Sporosarcina pasteurii: one gene and its partner. The main gene of each other region encodes a partner of the protein of the gene in region 2 in a complex. Links are inferred from orthologs where the notes say so. Each region holds a gene or a part of one and is shown on either strand. Other genes may lie near its edges.

Region 1 (5,231 bases), 180 kb from region 2 along the record:
TTCTGCATAATCCCCGTAAGAATATTCTAATGACTCAAAGCGCTTTTCGAAACCTTCCGGGAATCGAACATAGTCAAACTGAATTTCTTGGAAGCCCATTTTCGCCGCCTCTATTGCAATTTCAACATTATAATCCCATACATCCTTCATAAACGGATTGACAAACGCTTCCTTGCGTCCATTTTTCCAAACAGTTTCACCTTCTGTAAATGAAAGATCCGGCCGCTTTTCTGCCAACACTGTATCTTTAAAGACGACGATACGACCAATTGGATAAATTTTCTTTTCTTCTAGTTCTTCTAATAATGCGCGCGGATTCTTAATATAAGATTTACCAATATCCATCGTTGCTAACGAAGAATCTCCCTCAGGAATATACGTTAAATTTCCAAAATCATCTTTAATATCAATGACCATTGCATTTAAATCCGTTGAATCAATTAAATCAACAAGATTTTGAAAACGTGCTCCCCCCGCTGAATGACCAGTTACGTATATGCCACGAACCGCATCAGGGTACTCAAACGTAAGACCCGAGTCATAGCGGAATAAAGTCGACGTTGCGATAATTCGTTTATCAATCTCTTCAAAACCATATGTACGTTCTGTAAAATCTGCCATCTTTTGATTTTTCTCAGCATATCCTATAGTAGGAATTGCTAACATACATGCGACTAGTAATATCGCGAACCAACTTTTTCTCTTCACTTCGACAACATCCTTTCTATTTCACCAGTTTAACAGGGAATTCGCACAAGATAAAGTGACTTTATGAACATTCTTTCTTGCATATCCATGAGTTTCGCATTATAATACAGTCAATTCAACATAAATGTATTTTCCTTAATTCACAAAAAATAAAAAGCATTGAAGGAAAGAGTAATTTTATAACGGCTGGACAGAGAGTCTGTGGTTGGTGCGAACAGGCAGCCTTATTAAATGAATTGGATTCCTGAGCTGAATAGATGAACACAGTTTTATTTGCACATCGTCAGTAGTCTGTTACGTTTCTCCGCGTTAAGGAGTTTGAGTGGCCGTTTCGGCAATTCGGGTGGTATCACGGTTGATCTAAAATCAGTCGTCCCTTTTTTAGGGATGACTGATTTTTTATTTTCAATAACGTTAATTTCATCATTGCTTTATAATTATAGGAAGCCAAACCGACTTTGTACAATTTCATATATCAAACGTTGTCGGTATCGGGAAATTTTTAAGGAGGAAATTCAAATGAAAACTATCTTTTCAGGTGTACAACCAACAGGTACAGTAACAATCGGAAACTATATCGGAGCATTTCGTCAATTTACAGAACTGCAGCATGAATACCATTGTAATTTCTGTATTGTAGACCAACATGCCATTACAGTTCGTCAAGATCCAAAAGAATTGCACCAAACCATTCGTTCACTTGCCGCTTTATATGTAGCTAGCGGGATTGATCCTGAAAAAGCAAATTTATTTATTCAATCCGAGGTGCCTGCACACGCGCAAGCCGCTTGGATTATGCAATGTATTTCGTATATTGGTGAATTGGAACGTATGACCCAATTTAAAGATAAATCCGAAGGGCAAGAAGGAGTTTCAGCTGCACTTCTAACGTATCCACCCTTAATGGCTGCAGATATTCTATTGTACAACACAGATATCGTACCGGTTGGTGATGATCAAACGCAACATTTAGAACTCACAAGAAACTTAGCAGAGCGTTTCAATAGTCGTTACGGTAACACATTGACGATTCCTGAAATTAGAGTCCCAAAAACAGGTGCACGAATTAAATCACTTCAAGAACCAACAAAGAAAATGAGTAAATCTGATCCGAATAAACGAGCAACGATTTCTTTACTTGATACACCGAAAGAAATCGAGAAAAAGATAAAAAGTGCGGTGACTGACTCAGAAGGCATCGTCAAATTTGATGAAGAAAATAAACCTGGCGTCTCAAACTTGCTTGCAATTGAGGCAGCAATGAGCGACCGAACGATTGATGAGGTCGTTGCGAAGTATGATGGTTTACGTTACGGCGACTTTAAAGCAGGTGTTGCAGAAGCAGTCATCAATCACTTAACACCTATCCAAGAAAATTATAACAACCTAATCGAATCCTCTAAATTAGATGACATCTTAGACGAAGGCGCGGAAAAAGCGAATAAAATTGCTTCAGCTACCCTGAAGAGAATGGAAGACGCAATGGGCCTCGGAAGGAAACGATAATAATCATCGTGACTGCCGATATTACTAAAATCGCAAAATCAGGGGTTCGTACAATGTAATATAGCACTGCATCCCATGTATGACCTAGTGTCCTATAGTTTAAATAAATAATAATTTGTGCGGTACTCATTACAAGTAATCCGTAACTAATTAAAAATATAAAAAATCTTGTCACGTATACCTTCCTTTATCTTTTAGTTAACTATATGTATGGACAATGTAAATTTAGACGAAAAAGGTGAACCACTACACATTGTAATGGTTCACCTTTTATTAGATTCATTAGATTTTCTTAAATACTAGTGATGCGTTATGACCGCCAAAACCTAGTGAATTACTCATTGCATATTCAATATCCATTTCGCGTGCCTCATTTGGTACATAGTCGAGGTCGCAATCTGGGTCTGGTGTGTTGTAGTTAATCGTCGGTGGCACAATTCCTTCTTTAAGTGCTTTTACAGTAAAGATTGCTTCGAGTCCACCTGCTGCACCTAATAAGTGTCCAGTCATCGATTTTGTTGAGCTGATTGCTAAGTTTTTAGCATGGTCGCCAAATACCGTTTTTGCCGCCTTCGTTTCAAACTCATCGTTATACGGCGTACTCGTTCCGTGTGCGTTAATATACCCTACTTGAGTAAGTTCCGCACCACTTTGCTCAAGCGCTTGTTTCATCGCTCTCGCAGCGCCTTCACCTTCAGGAGCTGGTGCAGTAATGTGATGCGCATCCCCTGTTGAGCCATACCCTACGATTTCCGCATAAATTTTCGCGCCTCGCTTCACAGCATGGTCATACTCTTCTAGGATAAGAATACCTGCTCCTTCACCAATAATGAAGCCATCACGGTCTGCATCGAATGGGCGTGATGCCGTTGATGGATTTGGATTTAATGATAGTGCTTTATTCGCACAAAAACCTGCGACAGCCATCGTTGTAATCGGTGCTTCAGCGCCGCCTGTTATCATGACATCCGCATCACCACGACGAATCACTTCAAATGCGTCTCCGATTGAATTTGTTCCTGATGCACACGCAGTTACCGAACAAGAGTTGATGCCTTTCGCGCCAAAATGGATAGATACTTGACCAGATGCCATATCTGGAATCATCATCGGAACGAAAAATGGACTTACTCTGCGATATCCTCTCTTTTGGAACATCTCAAATTGTTGTTCATGCGTTTCCATGCCGCCAATCCCGGAACCAATCCAGACACCGGTTTTTAAAGCAAGTTCTTCATCTAAATTTTCTAGACCTGCATCTTCCATTGCCATAATCGAAGCAGCAAGTGCATAATGCGTAAAGCGGTCCATTTTACGTGCTTCTTTTCTTTCAATATATTGTTCAATATCAAAGTTTTTAACTTCTGCAGCAACTTTCACTGGGAATTGTTCGCTATCAAGCCTTGTTAATAAACCAATCCCAGACTCTCCGCTAATGACGGATTTCCAAGATTCTTCTGCAGTATTTCCTACTGGTGATACTGCGCCAACTCCTGTTACAACTACACGTCGTACATTCATTTTTATACTTCCTTTCAATAAATATTGGACCATTTATTAGTATAGTCGATTTGCTTTATTTTCCCCATCTCATACACACAGCGCCCCAAGTTAAGCCTCCGCCAAACCCGACGAAAACTAAGACATCATCGTCTTTTATTTTTCCCTCGGCTAAATCATCGACAAGAGAAATAGGGATAGATGCTGCTGAAGTATTACCGTATTTCTGGATTGTTTTCGACATTTTTTCAATCGGTAATTCCAATCTCTCACGCGAAGCTTCCATAATTCGAATGTTTGCCTGATGAGGAATTAAATAATCTACATCTTCTTTTGAAAGTCCCGCTTTTTCAATTACATTTACAGCTGATTCTCCCATTTGACGAACAGCAAATTTAAATACCTCACGGCCATTCATGACAAGCTTATCATCTTGGTATAAATGCTTTCCACCCGAACCATCTGCGCCAAGTTCGAATGATAAGATTCCGCGGCCCTCACTGACTGCACCAACAATTGCTGCACCAGCTCCATCACCGAATAGGACGGCAGTATTACGGTCTTCCCAGTCTGTGATTTTCGATAGTTTTTCAACCCCAACAACAAGCACGTTTTGATACGTATTTGTCTCAATAAACTGTTTTGCTGTTACAAGACCATACATAAATCCGGCACATGCTGCCGAAAGATCCATTGCTGCTGCATTTTTCGCTCCGAGCTGTTCTTGTAACATCGTCGCAACGGATGGAAATGGACGATCTGGCGTAACAGTCGCAACTAGAATTAAATCAATCTCTTCCGCTGTAATACCAGCATCCTCAATCGCATTAACCGCTGCTTGATAGGCCATATGAGATGTATCCATGTCATCGTCAGCGATATGCCTTTCTTCAATTCCTGTCATCGTACGAATCCATTCATCCGAAGTATCCATACGCTTTTCTAAATCTTCATTTGTTAAAATATGTGGCGGCACAAATTTACCGACGCCTATTAGACCAGCGTTCATTCAATTTCCTCCGTTCATTATTATCTAATATTAGTACCTGGTAGTAATTATAAAAGATTTTAAGCAGATTTACAACAGACCGACACGATTTCGCCAAAATAATCGTATGTTTTATTGGATAATATGTTTCAGAAATGTACATGCTGTGATACAATCGTAAAGGAAATAGTTATGTAGGGGTGAAATCCGTTGAGATTTATTATGGCATTTGTGTGGTCATTTGTATTGGTCGCTTTATTGAACTATGTAGTTGGAGCGATTGCAAACGTTCCATTCGATTTTCAAGCTGGAGTGATGATTTCTCTAGTTATGGCAGTATTGGTTATTCTATTAGGTGAAGCAATTCCAAATCAGGAAGTTTCTGATAACTAATCGTGTTATTTTAAAGGCTATTCAAAAGTGAATACTTTTGGATAGCTTTTTTGCATTAAATAGAACGAATCGGTCATATTAAGTCGCTCTAATTAAACCAATACCAAAAAGACTTCTTAACATAGAAGTCTTTTTG
Region 2 (5,130 bases):
CCAATTGCTTTTCTAGCATTCACTTCGGAAGAGGTTACGATATGCTGCATAGCTCCACCGAGTGCTGTTTCAACCGCTTTAACATAATCATTTTCAACAGTGATTAGTTCGGCTACAGCACCTTCTATACCGACTAATTTTCCAGCTTCACGTGCGACAAGTACTTCTTTTACACCTGAATAAAACCCTGAGAAATCCGCCTCTAAGCTTTGCAACGCACGTAAACGGCCTTGCATTTCATGTTGTTTATTATGAGCTTTTTGAAGTAGCTCTTGTTTACTTCTTAAATCATCTTCATGCTTTTTTAATTCAATTGCATCGTTTGTATAGTTTTTTGATGCTTCTTTTGCTGATTTCTTTATACGGTCTAATGCTTGTACTTTAAGTTTCTTATCCGCATTTAACGCTTCTAATCTATTTCTTAAGGATACCGTCTGCTCATTAATTTTCTGAGAAGATGTTTTTTCCCCCAATAGACGTTCCTCGATATGCTTTAGTTCATTTCGAATGGTCGCTTCTTCATTAAGTCCGTCAATATAAGATGACTTTAACTCTTCAATCTCATGCTCAGTTTCTTTAACAGAGCGAGTCAACATTTGAGATGTGTCTTTTATCTCCGCTTTTACTTCTTCATATTCTTTATTTAGGACAGTTACATTATTATAGGATTCTTTTATTTTTTCTTCTAAATCCGCCTGTTCAGCTTTTGCGCTCGTAAATTCAGTCTGCACCCGTTCGATTTGTAAACTAGCATTTCGTTCCTTCTCGACGGATAAGAGACGCCTACCTTCCCACTTTTCAGTTTCTGCGCTTACTTGGACAAGTTTTTGTTGCAATGATTCAAATTTTTCCTCTTGCTGATCCAGTAGCTTTTTTATCGCGGAAGATTCAACTTCATTTTTTTCTATCGCCTCAGCTAATACTTCTTTTTCCGCACGTTGTTTTTCTACGGCTATCAACTTTTCTCGCAATTTTTCATGTAACTTTCTGGCATCGTAATTGAGTAGTAATATATCCGCTTCTCGAACATCTCCAGAGATTTCCGCGTGCTTTTTAGCCGCTTCAGCCTGTTCTTTAAGCGGCTCTATTCTAATATCAAGTTCTTTTAATATATCAAGCACGCGGTCGAGATTATCTGATGTCTCAAACAGTTTATGTTCTGCTTTACGTTTCCTTGTTCTATATTTTAATACGCCTGCAGCTTCATCAAAAATATTTCTGCGATCTTCCGGACGGCTATTTAAGATTTCATCGACGCGTCCTTGAGAAATAATCGAAAATGCTTCTTTCCCAAGTCCAGAATCCATAAATACATCCGTAATGTCTTTTAATCTGCATTGCTGCCTATTTAATAAATAAATACTTTCACCAGAGCGAAAGACACGTCGCGTAACGCTAATTTCAGTGTAATCTAGGGGAAACAAACCTTTACTATTATCAAGAATTAACGTGACTTCTGCAAAGTTAAGTGGCTTTCTAGAATCACTCCCCGCAAAAATCACATCTTCCATCTTGGCACCACGTAAAGATTTCGCCGATTGTTCGCCTAATACCCAACGGATCGCATCGGTAATATTACTTTTTCCACTACCATTGGGTCCGACGACAGCTGTAACGCCTGGCACGAAATCTACACCTATACGTTCTGCAAATGATTTGAACCCTATTATTTCAAGCCTTTTTAAAAACATCTAAATCTTCTCCTCAACCTGCTAGCTCTTAAGTTCTGCAATTGCATGTCGGGCCGCTTCCTGCTCTGCTTCTTTCTTCGACCTACCTTTTCCGGTACCGAGTGTTTCTTCATCTAACTGTACAACAGTGATAAATACTTTTGCATGGGCAGGGCCCTTTTCCTCTACTACTTCATAATGAAGCTGTCCATTATTCGTTTGTTGGACAATTTCCTGTAACCGACTTTTATAATCCATCACATGCGAAAAAGCACCGACACTTACTTTTGGAAATACTACTTTTTCAAGAAATGCGGTTACTGCTTCCATGCCTTGATCAGTGTATAGCGCACCGATGAAAGCTTCAAAAACATCTGCTAAGAGAGCCGGACGTGTTCTTCCACCTGTCTGTTCTTCCCCTTTACCTAAAAGAACATAACGACCAAATTCAAGTTCATTCGCAAAGGAAACAAGTGCTGGTTCACAAACAATTGCAGCCCTTAACTTTGTCAATTCACCTTCACTCATCGTAGGTTCAGTCGTATAAAGAAACTGGGAAACACCTAACTCTAACACTGCATCCCCTAAAAATTCAAGTCGCTCATTATCCGTATATTTTTTTCTTCGATGCTCATTCACATATGATGAATGCGTAAATGCATTGTATAAAAGTGACACTTCCTCAAATTGAATCGCAAGTTTTCGTTGCAATTCCTCAAAGTCTTTTCGAACTGTTTGTGGAAGGATCATTTTAGGATTCGTTGTTGTACGTTTACTTGTCATAAGAACGATTCTGCCTTTCCTACGTAATGTATATAATTTTACCTTTTTCAACGACCAGTTGCAAAGTAAAAAAGAGACGCTTCCATCCATTTCAAAGGAAAAGGATAAAAGCGCCTCAGCTAAATTGCATTAGCTTCTAATTAGTTCACTTTTGTTTCGATATATGAAACTGCATCGCCGACAGTTGCAATTTTCTCTGCATCATCATCAGAAATCTCCATATCGAACTCATCTTCTAATTCCATTACAAGCTCAACTACGTCTAGTGAATCTGCACCGAGATCATCACGGAAAGATGCTTCTGCTTTAACTTCGCTTTCATCGACACCTAGACGGTCTACGATTACTTTAGTTACTCGTTCAGTTACTGTTGCCAAATTTGTCACCTCCCCTCAATGATTAAGTAAAAGCGTAAGCGCCTGGTCAGAGACGACAGGCATAAGGCGGTTTGGCGAAGCGGCGCTCTTTGCCGCACAGCCGAAACGACTTATGACCCGAGTCTCTAGGCGCTGAAGCTGGATAGTAAAAGCATAGGCTTCGAAACTGGATATAACTATGTGAAAGGCGCTCCCCTTCACTACTTACATCACCATTCCGCCGTCAACATGGATGGTTTGTCCTGTAATATAATCTGCGTCTTCCGATAGTAAGAATAACACAGTCTTAGCGACATGTTCAGCATTCCCTAGTTTCGCTAATGGAATCGTCGCAAGCATTTGTTCTTTTACATCTTCGCTTAATGCATCGGTCATTTCTGTTGTAATAAATCCTGGCGCTACTGCATTGACATAGATATTACGTGATGCCAATTCTTTCGCTGACGTCTTCGTTAATCCGATTACCCCTGCTTTTGCCGCCACATAATTTGCTTGTCCTGGATTTCCTGAAACACCAACGATGGAAGCAACATTGACAATTTTACCTGCACGTTGGCGCATCATTTGACGTGTAACACCTTTCGTGCAGAGGAAAACGCCTTTTAAGTTAATGTCAATGACATCATCCCACTCGTCTTCTTTCATTCGCATGAGCAAATTATCTTTTGTAATTCCAGCGTTATTTACAAGTATATCAATTGAACCGAATGTTGCAATTGTCTCGTCCACTAAGTTTGTCACACTATCCGCGTTAGACACATCTGCTTGGATTGCAAATGCTTCTCCGCCTGCTTCTTGAATTAGTTGAACAACTTCTTCTGCTTTTTCTTTACTGCCGCTATAGTTGACCACTACTTTAGCGCCTTCACGCCCTAACTGAAGTGCAATTTCACGCCCAATACCGCGCGAAGCACCTGTGACGATTGCTGATTTCCCTTCAAATCTACTCACTTTGACCACCCTTTCGAAGCTTCCAATACTTCCGCTAATGATTGCTCATCGTAAACCGATAACACGGTTGCTTTTCTATCAATCTTCTTAATTAAGCCACTCAACACTTTACCTGGCCCACATTCGATAAAATGTGTCACACCATTTTCTAGCATTGTTCGAACAGAATCTTCCCAACGTACTGGAGAATATAACTGTTCGACGAGTAAATCCTTTAACTGGTTGCTATCCTCAACAATCTCCGCATTAACATTCGCAATGATTGGTGGTGTTGCGTCATGCATTGTAATTTCATCAAGCGTCGCCTTAAGTTTCTCAGCAGCCGGCTTCATAAGCGAAGAGTGGAATGGACCACTCACATCTAACGGAATGGCTCTTCTAGCTCCCGCTTCTTTTAATTCGTGACAAGCTTTTTCAACGCCTGCTTTCGTTCCGGAAATGACGATTTGGCCAGGGCAGTTCAAATTCGCTGGTTGTACAGCATCCCCGCTCTCTGTAATCTTATTCGTAATTTCGGATACCGTTTCAGCATCCAATCCAAGGATAGCCGCCATCGCACCAACACCTGCTGGTACTGCTTCATTCATATACAAACCACGTTTATGAACAGCTAATACACCTTCTTCAAACGTAAGAACACCTGAAGCTACGAGCGCTGTATACTCACCAAGACTATGGCCTGCTGTATAATCTGGTTGAATTCCTTCTTCTTTTAAGCGACTCGCAATCATCGCGCCTACAGTTAACAATGCAGGTTGCGCATTGTAAGTAACTGTCAATTCTTCCTGAGGCCCTTCTTCAATTAGTTCACTTAATGAAAAGCCTAGTACACGGTCAGCATTCGTAAAAAACTCTTTACTCTGCTCATGATTCTCTACTAACTCAGTACCCATTCCTACTTTCTGAGAACCTTGTCCAGGAAATACGAAAGCAATCTTCGTCATTTTGTTAACCCCTTCCCAATCGTTTCATGAATCGTTTCTGTCACTTCATATTGCACCATTGTTCTTGCTTGGCGAATTGCATTATAAATTGCACGGGCATTTGACGAGCCATGCGCTTTAATAATTGGAGCTTTTAGGCCAAATAACCCTGCACCGCCATATTCGGAGTAATCCATTTTATTTTTCAATCCGCCTAACTCGTTCTTCACAAGTGCAGCAGATAGTTTAGTTTTCATCGAGGACATATACACTTCTTTAAGCATTGTGAAAAAGCCAAGTGCAGTTCCTTCAATTGTTTTCAATACCATATTGCCTGTAAAGCCGTCTGTTACAATTACATCGGCCGCTCCCATTAATAGATCACGGGCTTCAACGTTTCCAATAAAGTTGATAGGCGCTTCCGAA

The links. The genes of interacting proteins can lie anywhere in the genome.
Region 1: the proteins of AB1H92_RS10025 (region 2) and fabF are in contact, whole or in part, in a solved structure (PDB 6OKG), measured with the Escherichia coli proteins. The link is inferred for Sporosarcina pasteurii from one-to-one orthologs.

Annotation. Positions count from the first base shown.
Region 1 is NZ_CP160452.1:2,303,640-2,308,870, forward strand. The notes cover bases 1,617-4,522. They hold fabF (beta-ketoacyl-ACP synthase II), read right to left. Parts: upstream 3,736-4,522; coding sequence 2,497-3,735; downstream 1,617-2,496. Other genes in these bases: trpS (tryptophan--tRNA ligase), read left to right, coding at 1,617-2,214; AB1H92_RS10930 (beta-ketoacyl-ACP synthase III), read right to left, coding at 3,791-4,522. Outside these bases: AB1H92_RS10915 (putative glycoside hydrolase), read right to left, coding at 1-708; more of trpS, read left to right, coding at 1,228-1,616; more of AB1H92_RS10930, read right to left, coding at 4,523-4,723; AB1H92_RS10935 (YjzD family protein), read left to right, coding at 4,913-5,095. UniProt on the Escherichia coli protein: Involved in the type II fatty acid elongation cycle. Catalyzes the elongation of a wide range of acyl-ACP by the addition of two carbons from malonyl-ACP to an acyl acceptor.
Region 2 is NZ_CP160452.1:2,123,777-2,128,906, forward strand. Bases 1,213-4,017 are described here. They hold AB1H92_RS10025 (acyl carrier protein), read right to left. Parts: upstream 2,831-4,017; coding sequence 2,594-2,830; downstream 1,213-2,593. Other genes in these bases: smc (chromosome segregation protein SMC), read right to left, coding at 1,213-1,691; rnc (ribonuclease III), read right to left, coding at 1,713-2,453; fabG (3-oxoacyl-[acyl-carrier-protein] reductase), read right to left, coding at 3,035-3,781; fabD (ACP S-malonyltransferase), read right to left, coding at 3,778-4,017. Outside these bases: more of smc, read right to left, coding at 1-1,212; more of fabD, read right to left, coding at 4,018-4,725; phosphate acyltransferase PlsX, read right to left, coding at 4,722-5,130. UniProt on the Escherichia coli protein: Carrier of the growing fatty acid chain in fatty acid biosynthesis.